Regions from separate parts of the Photobacterium sp. genome, predicted to be linked through region 2. Evidence: riboswitches for the same ligand, from Rfam matches in the RefSeq annotation. Region 2 holds a riboswitch; each other region holds the start of a gene.
The links. Region 2 has a riboswitch for lysine ahead of lysC (lysine-sensitive aspartokinase 3). Riboswitches for the same ligand answer to the same signal wherever they lie in the genome.
Positions count from the first base shown of each region.

Region 1: another riboswitch for lysine. It lies ahead of AC2204_RS12580 (Na+/H+ antiporter NhaC family protein); the one in region 2 lies ahead of lysC (lysine-sensitive aspartokinase 3).
Region 3: another riboswitch for lysine. It lies ahead of dapA (4-hydroxy-tetrahydrodipicolinate synthase); the one in region 2 lies ahead of lysC (lysine-sensitive aspartokinase 3).

Region 1 covers NZ_JBVCPH010000010.1:16,284-20,730, reverse strand. The annotation lists gene AC2204_RS12585 (H-NS family histone-like protein) at 315-710, opposite strand; lysine riboswitch at 1,078-1,261, shown strand; gene AC2204_RS12580 (Na+/H+ antiporter NhaC family protein) at 1,358-2,953, shown strand; gene AC2204_RS12575 (thymidine kinase) at 3,142-3,720, shown strand; gene hisIE (bifunctional phosphoribosyl-AMP cyclohydrolase/phosphoribosyl-ATP diphosphatase HisIE) at 3,845-4,447, opposite strand, start outside.
Region 2 covers NZ_JBVCPH010000015.1:5,981-10,427, reverse strand. The annotation lists gene AC2204_RS15850 (PglL family O-oligosaccharyltransferase) at 1-530, shown strand, start outside; gene AC2204_RS15845 (pyridoxal-phosphate-dependent aminotransferase family protein) at 610-1,728, opposite strand; lysine riboswitch at 1,977-2,163, shown strand; gene lysC (lysine-sensitive aspartokinase 3) at 2,279-3,658, shown strand; gene metH (methionine synthase) at 3,713-4,447, opposite strand, start outside.
Region 3 covers NZ_JBVCPH010000003.1:25,747-30,193, reverse strand. The annotation lists gene AC2204_RS04625 (acetyl-CoA hydrolase/transferase C-terminal domain-containing protein) at 1-312, shown strand, start outside; lysine riboswitch at 817-987, shown strand; gene dapA (4-hydroxy-tetrahydrodipicolinate synthase) at 1,079-2,005, shown strand; gene AC2204_RS04615 (2,3,4,5-tetrahydropyridine-2,6-dicarboxylate N-succinyltransferase) at 1,990-2,760, shown strand; gene AC2204_RS04610 (PLP-dependent decarboxylase) at 2,760-3,968, shown strand; gene AC2204_RS04605 (succinylglutamate desuccinylase/aspartoacylase family protein) at 4,074-4,447, shown strand, end outside.

The sequences.
Region 1 (4,447 bases), on a different contig from region 2:
TACCAGCCTGTTATCATTATTATTCACATGGTTTTTTTGTTGGTTATTTTCTTTTGTTTCAATGTCTTATGTTTTTAGTGAGTGCGGCAGCCGTGCAGGGATAATAAAAGTTACCGGCTTACTTTCGTGCTTTTTAATGGCTCTTATTAACAGCACCAATGCGTATTGATGTTATTGGTGATTCCGTGAATGGTCTGCAGTGATATGAGAATGGCCAGCAATCATTAGTCGGTTGTTAATAAATAAAATACTTTTACTGAATATAGAAAGCCCGGCATGATAGCCGGGCTTTTATTCAACTGGTATATGGCTTATTAGATTTCGAAATCTTCAATAGATTGACCGGCATCTAACGCTTTCTTCAATGCACTTGGTGTACGACCTTGGCCTGTCCACGTTTTTTCTTCACCATTTTCATCGATGAATTTATATTTTGCTGGACGTGAAGCACGCTTAGCTTTTGGTGCTTTAGCCAGAGTAGAAAGTAATTCTTCTGGGTCGATACCATCAGCCAGAAGCATTTCACGGTAATGATCCAGTTTTTCTTTACGCTCATTCTCTTTCGCAATCTCTTCTGCTTCAGATTCTTCACGTTCAGCGACAACTGTTTGTAGTTTTTCCAGAGCTTCTTGTAGTTGCTCTAGTGTATATTCGCGAGAAAGTGCGCGAAGGCTACGAAGGTTTAATAGCGCTTTCATTACATCAGACATTTTTTATTTCCCGTTAAATTTACTGCCGCATTAATAATAGCAGTCAAAAAGCAATATTTATCAATAATAATACTTTTATAGTGTCAGTGCCAAACAATTTATTTAATTAATAATTAAATATTGTTTGTTTGTTGAATGGATTCTCAATTATGGAAAAATGTAATCACATTTTAGTTTGAAAATATCAACCAAAAAGTGATTCTTCGCTATATATAAATGTCCGCCATTTCATATTCATCGCATTCCAATTTAGGGTGTTATGATTAAAGATTCACCAAGTCGGCAATATTATTCACTATTTCTGTAAAAACTTTCACTTTAAGTTGTTGCAAAAGAGTCGACATTCCGTAGAATGAACCATTCCTTGACTAAGGGTAGAGGTGCATTGTCTAAGAGTAGCAAACTGTAGGGTGATTCCGATGATAGTTTGCGAAAGGAGCCAATGCCGAAGTTAGAAAGGTTTATCAGACCTTCTTGCTGGGGTTGTCACCAAATAGGGGCAACACTGCCATAGTATATAATTACATTAACTATGGAGCGCTACTGTGGGGTCGGGAGAGGTTTATCTTCTTTCCTTATACTCATCTATCACGGTTATTCCCGTGTTCAGCAGTAGATCTCCGACCAGATCGGTTGTAGTAGAGATCATGAATATTGTAGATTTTTCACATTCCTCCATTTCGCTTTTACCACCATTAGTGGCATTGGTATTAGCTGTCCTTACACGTAAAGTATTGGTTTCTTTAGGTGTTGGTGTTGTCTTAGGTGCACTGTTATTAACCGATTTCTCTGCCGGGGCTACCGCAGATTACTTGTTCACAACAGTTAAAAGCGTATTCATCGAAGATGGCGCCATCAATAGTTGGAACATGAGTATTGTGGTATTCCTGGTTTTATTGGGAATGATGACTGCATTGCTGACCTTATCGGGCGGTACACACGCATTTGCCGAGTGGGCACAAACTAAAATAAAAAGTAAACGTGGCGCGAAGCTACTGGCTGCATTTTTAGGTGTTTTCATTTTTGTTGACGACTATTTTAACAGTCTGGCAGTAGGTTCGATTTCTCGTCCGGTTACTGACCGATTTTACGTTTCACGCGCTAAACTGGCTTATATTCTGGATTCAACGGCCGCACCTATGTGTGTATTAATGCCTGCATCAAGTTGGGGTGCTTATATCATTACCGTGATTGGTGGCATTCTGGTATCACATGGTGTGACTGAATATTCTGCATTGAGTGCATTCTTGCAGCTGGCTCCAATGAACTTTTATGCCGTATTTGCTCTGCTGATGGTATTCGCTGTTGCTTGGTTCCAAATTGATGTCGGCTCTATGAAAAAGCATGAAGTGCAGGCAAGTCATGGTTATGGGTTCGATGAAGGCGATGATGACAGTCAGGCTAAAGATCTGAATGATGAGCTTGAAATCGAAGAAAGCCAGAATGGCCGTGTTACTGATCTGGTTATGCCGATTGTAATTCTGATCCTCTCCACTTTCTTCTTTATGATTTATACGGGTTATCAGGCTCTGGATGCAGATGGAATTGCGTTTAATATTCTGGGGGCTTTTGAAAATACCGATGTGGGTAAATCGCTATGTTATGGTGGTTTATTTGGTTTGGTGTCGGCGTTTATTCCTGTGCTGCGCCAGAAAATCCCGATGGCGGATACCGTCAAAACATTGTGGATTGGTGCGAAGTCGATGTTTGGTGCCATTCTGATCCTGTTGTTCGCCTGGAGTATCGGTAGCGTCATCGGCGATATGGCGACCGGAAAGTATTTGTCTACGCTGGTGCAAGGTAATATTGACCCAATGATGCTACCCGTTATCCTGTTCTTGCTATCAGGTGTTATGGCGTTCTCAACAGGAACATCTTGGGGTACTTTCGGTATCATGCTACCGATTGCCGGCGATTTATCTGCTGCGACAGATATTGCTCTGCTACTGCCGATGTTAAGTGCGGTTCTGGCGGGTTCGGTCTTCGGTGATCACTGTTCACCAATTTCTGATACCACCATCCTGTCTTCAACCGGTGCTCGTTGTCACCATATTGATCATGTCTCTACTCAGCTACCTTACGCACTTTCAGTCGCCTTTGTTTCAGCCATTGGTTTCTTAGTGCTCGGCATGACGGGTTCACTGGCCGTGTCATTTATGGCAGCCACTGTCACATTTATTGTGGTTTGTGTAATGCTATCTTGGCTCTCTCGCCGTCCGACAGCGACCACTGCAAACGTATAATACCAGTAACAGATTAGTAATCTGCGACGAAGCCTGCGATGTTTTCGCAGGCTTTTTTGTATCCCGATTGATATAATTTGAGTGTAAAGACAAGAGACTGGATACTGCCCTTTTCATGCGGTATGTTCTTTCATTTCCGGGTTAATTTCTGTAGCATTCCGGCAGTTTTTCAGTCTTTGGGGAGCCTCATGGCCCAGATGTATTTCTACTACTCAGCAATGAATGCGGGTAAATCGACGACGTTATTACAATCATCTTTTAATTATCGCGAACGTGGCATGCATCCGGTGATCCTCACCGCGGCGATTGATACCCGATTTGGTAAGGGCAAGGTCAGCTCTCGGATCGGTTTACAGGAAGATGCGGAGCTATATACGCCCGAAGACGATCTCTGGGATAAACTGCAAGCCCTTCACCGTGCATCCAAAATTGACTGTGTCTTGATTGATGAGTGCCAGTTTCTGACCAAAGATCAGGTGTATCAATTAACGGAAGTCGTCGATAAACTCCATGTTCCGGTTTTATGCTACGGACTTCGTAGTGATTTCCGCGGTGAGCTTTTCGAAGGAAGCCGATATTTACTTTCTTGGGCTGATAAGCTGGTCGAGCTAAAGACAATTTGTCATTGTGGACGTAAAGCAAATATGGTGATTCGTCAGGACGAGTCTGGTCAGGCGATTGCTGATGGTGATCAAGTTGAAATTGGCGGTAATGACCGTTATCTCTCCGTTTGTCGCAAGCACTATAAAGAAGCATTGGGCCGTTAAAAAGCGTCTTGGCTCGGGGAACCGCCGTGAATAAGAAAAAGGAAGCCTGCGCTTCCTTTTTTATAGGTCATATTTTTAGTGAACTCATCCTATTCCTGGGAGTATAACGCCTCATCGTTCCGTTTTATTTATTGTGGCGCTCCTGGAGCTTGGCAGTGATATCGGCCAGTGTCAGATCTTGATCTTGCAGCAGAACAAGCAGGTGATAAATCAGATCAGCCGATTCACAGACTAACTCCGCCTTATCGCCCGACGTTGCCGCAAGCGCGACTTCAACGCCTTCTTCACCCACTTTTTGCGATATACGTTTGGTGCCGCGAGCATAGAGACTGGCAGTATAAGAGGACTCGGGATCAGCACCTTTACGACTAGCCAGAACTTGTTCAAGTTGATGAAGAAACACCAGTGCCGGCTGTTCTTGTTTGCCCTCGGTATCATTGTCAAAACAGGCTGGGGTACCCAGGTGGCAGGTTGGTCCAACCGGCTTTACCTTGACGAGTAAAGTGTCCTGATCACAATCCAGGTTAATACTTTTCAGCTCAAGGACGTTGCCGGAGGTTTCCCCTTTAGTCCACAGGCGGTTCTTGGTACGAGACCAGAAGGTTACCTGTTGGGTTTCTAATGTTTTATTTAAGGCTTCTTGGTTCATGTAACCCAGCATCAGTACCTGGCCGCTGGTGTTATCCTGAATCACCGCCGGGACTAAGCCGTCGACTTTTTCCCAATT
Region 2 (4,447 bases):
CTCTGGTGCACTGGGTAACCTTTATCATATTGATTTACTGGGTCGATAACCTGACGGCGAAATACCATAAGTACCACGCGCGCTATGTACTGACGGTAAAATTCTGTGCCCTGCTAATGCCTGTTCTTGTCACCAGTTTTATGCTGACGACGTTATATTCTGGTTGGTTACTGACCAAATTCGAAACTACGCGGCCGGTAAATGTTGATTATCTGATACAGGTAAACAACCCATGGGCGTGGCAGAATCGTTTTGACTGGGATTTGCATCTCACTCAGTTGCAGTTAGGTGCCGCGAATCACAATGAAACCTTAATTGAAGAATATATCCACTGGGCAACTCAGAAAGCGGTCAACTGGCCACGTCCGGCGCTGTATCATAATTTGATCGCGGCGTATCAACTGCTGGACCAACAGGCGCAGGCCAGACAGATCCAGCAAGAGGCTGAATTTTTGTTCCCCGGCAATGACTTTACCCTTTCGTCAGTATTACCGGCGATACCAAATAAGCCTGTGCCACAGACCCCGTAAAGCTCGTTAATCAATCAGAACAAAAACGGCTACCAGGGTAGCCGTTTCTCTTAATACCGTATATCTCTGCGGGTATGTATTATTTCAGCGTCGTTTCCAGAGCTTTTAAGCATAGGGCTACATTCTCGTTTCTGGCCGCATACCCCATCAGGCCTATCCGCCAGGTTTTACCCGCTAACACGCCTAAACCCGCTCCGATTTCCAGGTTATAGCGTTCCAGCAAGGTCTGACGCACTAGCGCATCATCCACTCCTTCAGGAATATAGACTGCGTTAAGTTGTGGCAAACGAGAGGCTTCATCGACAACAAACTCAATCCCGAGTTTTTCTAACCCTTCACGTAATTCAAGATGCTGATCTTTATGCCGCTGCCACGCATTTTCCAGCCCTTCATTTTTCAGCAGCACCAAAGCTTCATGCAGGGCATACAAACTATTGACCGGCGCAGTATGGTGATAGCTGCGCTTCCCTTCCCCGCTCCAGTAAGCCAGCACTAAGCTTTGATCCAGAAACCAACTCTGTACGGGGGTGGTGCGGCGCTGTATTCTTTCTATGGCCCGCTGAGAAAATGTCAGTGGCGATAAGCCCGGTACACAAGACAGGCACTTCTGGCTTCCCGAGTACACCGCATCCAATTGCCATTCGTCCACCCGAAGAGGCACCCCGCCCAAGGAAGTGACCGCATCAACAATCGTCAGACAATCGTGCTGACGTGCCAGTTTCGCTAGCGTCTCAGCATCACTTAACGCACCGGTTGACGTTTCTGCATGAACAAAAGCGACAATTTTTGCGTCCGGATGTGCAACAAGTGCCTGCTCGACCAGTACCGGATCGACGGGCTCACCCCAGTTATTATCCACCAACACAGCCTGGCCACCACAGCGCTCGACATTTTCACGCATGCGATCGCCAAAAACACCGTTACGGCAAACAATGACTTTATCACCCGGCTCAACCAGATTGACGAAGCACGCTTCCATCCCGGCACTACCTGGTGCGGAAACGGCGATAGTAAAGGTGTTCTCGGTTTGAAACGCATATTGCAGCAGTTGTTTCAACTCATCCATCATGCCAATGAACAGGGGATCAAGATGACCCACTGTCGGACGGCTCAATGCTTGTAAAACTTGAGGATAAATATCTGATGGACCGGGTCCCATAAGGGTACGTTGCGGCGGATAAAAACTCCCAATTGTCATGATTGTTTCTCCTTGAGGTAAGAGGTCAGCAATTCCCTGTTTTATTATATGTTGGGGGAATAATTACGCTAATGCAGCTACAGAGTATTAAAGGAATTCGCCTAAGTCGCAAGTCTCGTTGGTCACTAATATCAATTCATTGCATTTATTTTGCATAAATAACCAGAGAAAGATTGACAACCTGACAGCAGATCCTATTCAATGAAGGACAAGTTTTGTTCGTCCTGATGGCTAGTATGCCATCAGGTAAAGACAGAAGAGGAGCGTTATCCAGGTATCTAGGCTGCGGGGCCCCACCCCAAAGCGGTTTAGAGAGGGGGAGTAACGCCGAGATATTGCTGGACAGGGGACCAGTAATATCGGCTTCGAAGGTTGAATCCTTCTGGCTGTCACCTTTTATTTTTGATCAGTAAAAGGTGGAGAGCTTCTGGTTGTAGCGCTATTCATACGTCTCGCCTGCCTGCTCTCCTGACAATTAGATATTGGGAATATTTATCCGTGTAAATTCCCTTTTCCTCATTATATTTTTATTGTTACCGGGAGACTTACCTTGAGCCATGTAAATCATAATTCAGCCACTTCACCACCGTTCACGGTGGCCAAATTCGGTGGTACCAGCGTTGCCGATTTTACCGCGATGAGCCGTAGCGCCGCGATCATCAAAACGACCCCGAAAACCCGTTTAGTATTGATCAGCGCCTGCTCTGGGGTAACCAATATCCTGGTTGAACTGGCTAACGGCGTGTCAGATCCTGAGCACCGTTTAGCCTTACTGACGCGTCTGGCTGACATTCATCAATCTGTTATCAGACAATTGCAGCAGCCAGGCCCGATTTTAGAAGCAGTCAACAACTTACTCGATCAGGTTGCCACTCTGGCGGAGCAGGCCGCACTGCACACTTCGGCACAATTAACCGATCAGTTAGTCGCGAATGGTGAACTGCTTTCCACCCACCTCTTTACCCAGATCATGATCGAGCAAGGGATCGATGCTGTTCGCTTTGATATTCGCGATGTCATGCGCACAGACAGCCATTTCGGCAGAGCGATTCCACAACCTGAGATGATCCGTCAGTTATCGCAGCAAGCGCTCAATCCACTATTTACCCATCACGTGGTCGTTTCACAAGGTTTCATTGGTTCTGATGCCGAAGGTAAAACCACCACTTTGGGTCGCGGAGGCAGCGACTACAGTGCTGCCCTGATGGCAGAGGCAATTGATGCTGCAACTCTGGAGATCTGGACTGATATCCCGGGAATGTATACCACCGATCCTCGTATTGCGCCGAAAGCAAAGCCAATCAAAGAGATCAGCTTCAGTGAAGCCTATGAGATGGCCAACTTCGGCGCAAAGATCTTGCATCCGTCGACTTTACGACCAGCGATCCGTCAACAGATCCCTGTCTTTGTCGGCTCATCCAAAGCACCTGAACAAGGCGGCACCTGGATTCGGGAAAGTGTCAGCGACGCTCCTCTGTTTCGCGCCTTAGCATTGCGCTGTAATCAGACCATGGTGACCCTGACCAGCCTCAATATGTTCCACGCTTATGGCTTTCTGGCTGAAGTGTTCAGGATTCTGGCTGAGCATAAAGTCTCTGTTGATTTGATCACCACTTCCGAGGTCAGCGTCTCCTTAACCCTGGATCAAACAGATACTGGCGGCGGCACTCCACAACTTCCTCCGGAAGCACTGGAAGAACTCACCAAGTTATGCCGGGTGGAGGTCGAGCAGGATCTTTGCTTAGTCGCCTTGATTGGCAATCAGATGAGCAATACGAAAGGTTCCGTCTCCAAGGTTTTCGATACGCTGGAAGACTTTAATCTGAGAATGATTTGCTACGGTGCCAGCCCTCACAACCTGTGCTTCTTAGTTAAAGAGCACGATGCTAAACCGGTAGTCAAAGAGCTGCATCGCGAGATTTTTGAATAATAATCAAAAAAAAGGCGCTCACCAGAGCGCCTTTAGCTTCTATCATCATCGTATTTAGAGGTTAGGACCTAGCCACTTCTCGGCTTCAATTAAATCCCATCCTTTACGCTCAGCATAACTATCACGCTGATCTTCCTGGATCTGCGCAACCGCAAAATAACGGGAATCAGGGTGCGAGAAATACCAGCCAGAAACCGCAGCGCCCGGCCACATGGCATAACTTTCCGTTAAGACCATTCCAGTCGTCGCTTCTGGATCCAGCAATTTCCAGATCTCACCTTTTTCAGTATGCTCCGGGCAGGCCGGATACCCAGGAGCCGGCCGGATTCCCTGATATTTTTCCCGGATCAAATCGTCATTGGCCAACGCTTCATCTGGCGCATAGCCCCAAATTTCTTTCCTGACCTTCTCATGCAAGCACTCTGCAAATGCCTCTGCCAGGCGATCAGCCAAAGCTTGAATCATAATGGCGTGGTAATCATCACCTTTCGCTTTAAACTGCGCTGCAAGCTCGTGTTCGCCTATTCCCCCGGTTACTGCAAAGGTACCGATCCAGTCAGGCTTCCCGCTTTCTTTTGGCGCAATATAATCAGACAAACAATAATTTGGCCCTTTCGGCTTTTTCGTTTGCTGGCGTAAACCATGAAGTACCGTCAACACTTCAGTGCGACTTTCATCAGTATAGACCTCGATATCATCACCAATCGCATTCGCAGGAAACAGACCGCACACTCCGTTTGCTGTCATCATGCCATTACGTTCAATCTCATCAAGCAGCCGGTTAGCATC
Region 3 (4,447 bases), on a different contig from region 2:
GAGTTCTGCAATAACACTCCGCAAGCCATTGCTAAGATCTACCAAACATATACACAAAAAGAGGTCTTCGGCCCGTTTCCCTTTGGCTGCAGCTTTACTGAACAAGAATTGAAACTGGGTAAAGCATTGAAATCACTGAAGAGTAAATCCGCCTCTCGCAAAGGGAAAATGCAATGCTTATGGCAGGTAGTTACCGCACCAAAGCCAAGTCAGACCGTTATACCTTTGCTAAAACGTATGGGGCTAGATAACCCTAAAAATCTGCAAGAACATATAACGAAACGACTACTGACTGCTGAGTTATCTAAATAATCAACCTAAGCGGTAAAACAAAAGCAATAATCCGGTCGTTATTCATCGATTTACTGAAGAGTCAATCGGTAAATATGAACTTACCAATATGAACAACTGACGTTGTGCGAGGTATATTAACAATGACAAAAAAGAACAAAGTAATGGCGCTTTGCCCCTATGCAGCAATCTGGGGCTGCCCAAAGTGTCCGGTAAAGAGAATTTGTCCGGGCAAAACTACGATTGGCGATCAGCCTTTAAAACCTAAGGCGAGAAAAACTAAATAGCACGACATTCCACATCGCGCCAAACAAAGTACCCTCCTATAAAGAAAGAAAGCAGTTGTGCTTTCTTTCTTTTCTCAATTGAGAGTAAATACAGAAATAACTTGCGCAAAATGCTATTTGCTAAATGAACATGGCCCGCATCAGCTATGACGGAAGATGAAACCATGCTGCATAAATATTCACATTGTTATTGACACATAACCACGTTGATGTTTGAATCAAGCCATCCCAGATTTTTGGGATCAGAAGAGGTGCGTTAACCAGGTAATCTGTTCGAGGTATCCAACTACCCGTGACCACAGATAAGGGGGATTAACGCCGAGATAAGTTTGCTTTTGGAGGCAAGGCTTATCGGTCGCTGGGGCTGAATCCTCAGGGCTGTCACCTATGGTGGAGAGCTTCTGGTGTTTGTGTTTTATCGCCCCCCAAGTGGCTAATTGTCACTGGCGCCTTCGCAAAACCAAGCTCTCTGAACTGATATCAAAAAGTTCGGATGAGAGATGTCTAATCAAAATTCTATTCCTGTAATCGGGAATGAACGCTTACAACACACTACACTATGGACGGCCCTCATCACCCCGTTCCACTCCGATGAATCTATTGATTATCCAACCCTGACCCAGCTTGCCAAAGAACAAGAGGCAGCCGGGAATGGGATCCTGATCCTCGGTAGTACCGGCGAAGCATTGGCAATAACACCGACTGAACAGCAGGATGTGATCCGCCATGTCTGTGCGCTGGATCTTTCCGTTCCACTCATGGTGGGTGTCGGCGGTTTTCAACTGCAGCAACAAATGCAATGGCTGGATTTTTTGCGGGATTTTTCTGTCGATGCCCTGCTGATACCCGTTCCGCTTTACGCCAAGCCCGGTGCCGCTAGCCAGTTGAAGTGGTTTAACAGTCTGCTTTATGCGAGCAACTGGCCATGCATGATCTATAACGTACCTTCACGCACCGGTGTCGCCCTTGATGAGCAAACCTTGGGTTCACTGGCAAGTCATCCCAATGCATGGGCAGTGAAAGAAGCCAGTGGCAGCGTTGAGGCTTTTACCCGCTACCGCGAGGCAGCTCCATCGCTACAATTTTACTGCGGCGATGATGGCCTGCTGGTCGATTTTGTTGCCGCCGGCGCCTGCGGCCTGGTATCGGTGGCCGCCAACGCCTGGCCTGAAGCCACTGCACACTATGTTCGCCAGAGCCTTAGCCAAACAACTCCAAGCTTCAAGACCTTATGGCAACAAGCCAGCAACAGCTTGTTCTGTGCCTCCAACCCGATCCCGGTAAAGGCACTAATGCAGCGTCAGGGCCGCCTTGATAATCCTGGACTGCGTCCCCCGCTTTACATCGAAGAGATGCCAGAGTTAACCCCTGTTTTAAATGCCGATGCGGCAATACACCAATGGATGAAAACATGTCTGAATCAGTAGTAACCCCGGACTGGAAACTTTTACTTGATCAACTTGAGCGCGGTGAAATACGCACTGCGACCCAAGATTTGAAAGGAAACTGGCACGCCGATGCTGCGGTGAAGCAGGGGATCCTAGCCGCATTCTCAGCCGGAGAACTGATCAGTTTCGGACCGGCATACCCAGGCACAATTGACAAACATAACCTGAGTCCGCGACAGTTTTCGCCGGAAGAACGGGTTCGTCTGGTTCCGGGAGGATCAGCGGTTCGCCGCGGTGCTTATGTGGCACCGGGCGTTGTGATCATGCCACCGGCCTACATTAATATCGGCGCTTATGTCGACAGCGGTACCATGGTCGACAGCCATGCCCTTGTCGGCTCGTGTGCCCAAATCGGCAAGAATGTCCACCTCTCTGCGGGGGTACAGATTGGCGGCGTGCTTGAGCCTGTCGGTCAAACTCCGGTGATCATCGAAGATGACGCATTTATCGGTGCCGGTTGTGTGATCGTTGAAGGGATTGTTGTAAAAAATGGGGCGGTACTGGCACCGGGAGTGACACTGTCTGCGGCTGTTGCCGTTTATGATCTGATTAATGAATGTCTGTTACCAAAAGGCGCGCCGATCCCAGAAGGCGCGGTTGTTGTTCCTGGCAGCCGCCCGGCCAGCAGCGAGTGGGGCAAAAAAATGGGCCTGAGCATACAGTGTCCGGTGATCATCAAATACCGCGATGACAGCAGCGATGCTTCACTGATTCTGGAAGAGGCGCTTCGTTAATGACACTGACTGAGCAGGTTCGCAAGGCGCTACAACTCGCCAGCAAGCAACAGCCACATTCTTTTTATGCCTATGATCTTGACGGACTGGATCAGCACTTGGCCGGGCTAGAAAGTGCGCCGGCCAAGTTATGGTATGCCGTTAAAGCGAATCCGTTATCGGCCATCATTCAGGCTCTTGATGCCAGAGGCTTTGGCTTTGATGTCGCGAGCCTGGGCGAATTGAAACAGGTATTGGCACAAGGCGTCGACCCGTCACGTATTTTAAATACCGGCCCGGTAAAAACACCGGAGCACCTGGCCGAGTTTATCAAGCACGGCGTACGTATTTTTGTTCTGGAAAGCCACCAGCAGGCTGATGATCTGGCCCAAATTGCCCGTGCACAACGAATCCGTATTCAGGTGCTGCTACGGGTGCAGTTGCCGTGGGCTAGAGATCCAGAAGAAAAGATGAATGTACTGGGGGGCAGCAACCCTACTCCGTTCGGGCTAACACCTGAGCAGTGGATGCCTGATACGTTCACTTTGCCAGATGAATTTGAGCTATTGGGTGTGCATTGCTTCCAATGGGGCAATATCCTTTGTGCCGATACTCTGGTGCAAACCTGGCAGGCCGCGATGCCTAGACTTACCGCCCTGCTTGATGTCTGGCAGATATCAGAACCTGTCGTCGACTTAGGCGGCGGACTGGGTATCCCTTATGCCGGACAACAGCAAGAGCTAGATTGGCAGCGGGTTTGCCAGGGGCTGGAACAGCTGAAAAGTGAGTTTCAGCTTGGCCAATGCTGGATGGAATTAGGCCGTTATGCCGTTGGCCCTTATGGTTATTACGCCAGTAAGGTTGCCGATATCAAAGATAATCAGGGTGTCCGCTTTGCCGTGATTGAAGGCGGAAGCCAGCACCTGCTGCGCCCGGCGCTTACACAGCAAGCTTTCCCGGTTGAATCTCTGCAACCTTGTGATTCTCCGCTGATGTCTTACCAGATCCATGGTGCGCTCTGCACCGGACTGGATTGCCTTGGCAGCTTACAGCTACCAGACAGCTTGCAGCGGGGCGATTGGCTGATTTTCTCTCAGGCGGGCGCTTATGGTTTTACCGAAAGTATGCCCTACTTCCTGTGCCACGCTCTTCCTGCAGAGCTAACCTTTTCGCAGTCGGGCATTAACGTTTTGCGACCGAGTGCTCCGGCCAGTCATTATTTGGCTTAAATAACGGCGGAAATACAGAATATACAGCCCGCCAAGCTACGGCGAGTTCACTTATCAAATGTCACCGGTAACCGCATACACCTCTAACAACCAGGTGCCATGCGGTTGCCAAAACAGAGAAAGGAGCCGGATAAAGCACATCCGGCAATGCTGATGATAAAAACAACCACAGTCAAAGTCGGTGAGCAGCCGACCGGCAATCCGATGGAAGTGCCGGTGATCAACATTCAAGGTCAGGGCAATGGTCCGCGCGTTTATATCCAGGCCAATATCCATGGCGCTGAGGTGCAGGGCAATGCCGTCATTTACCAGCTGCTGGAGTTTTTCCGCCAACATCCGCCACAAGGGGATGTGGTTATGGTGCCTCAGGCTAACCCTCTGGGTATTAATCAAAAAAGTGGCGAATTTACCCTTGGTCGATTCGATCCGGTTACAGGCACCAACTGGAATCGCCAGTATTATTTTGACAGCAGCCTGCT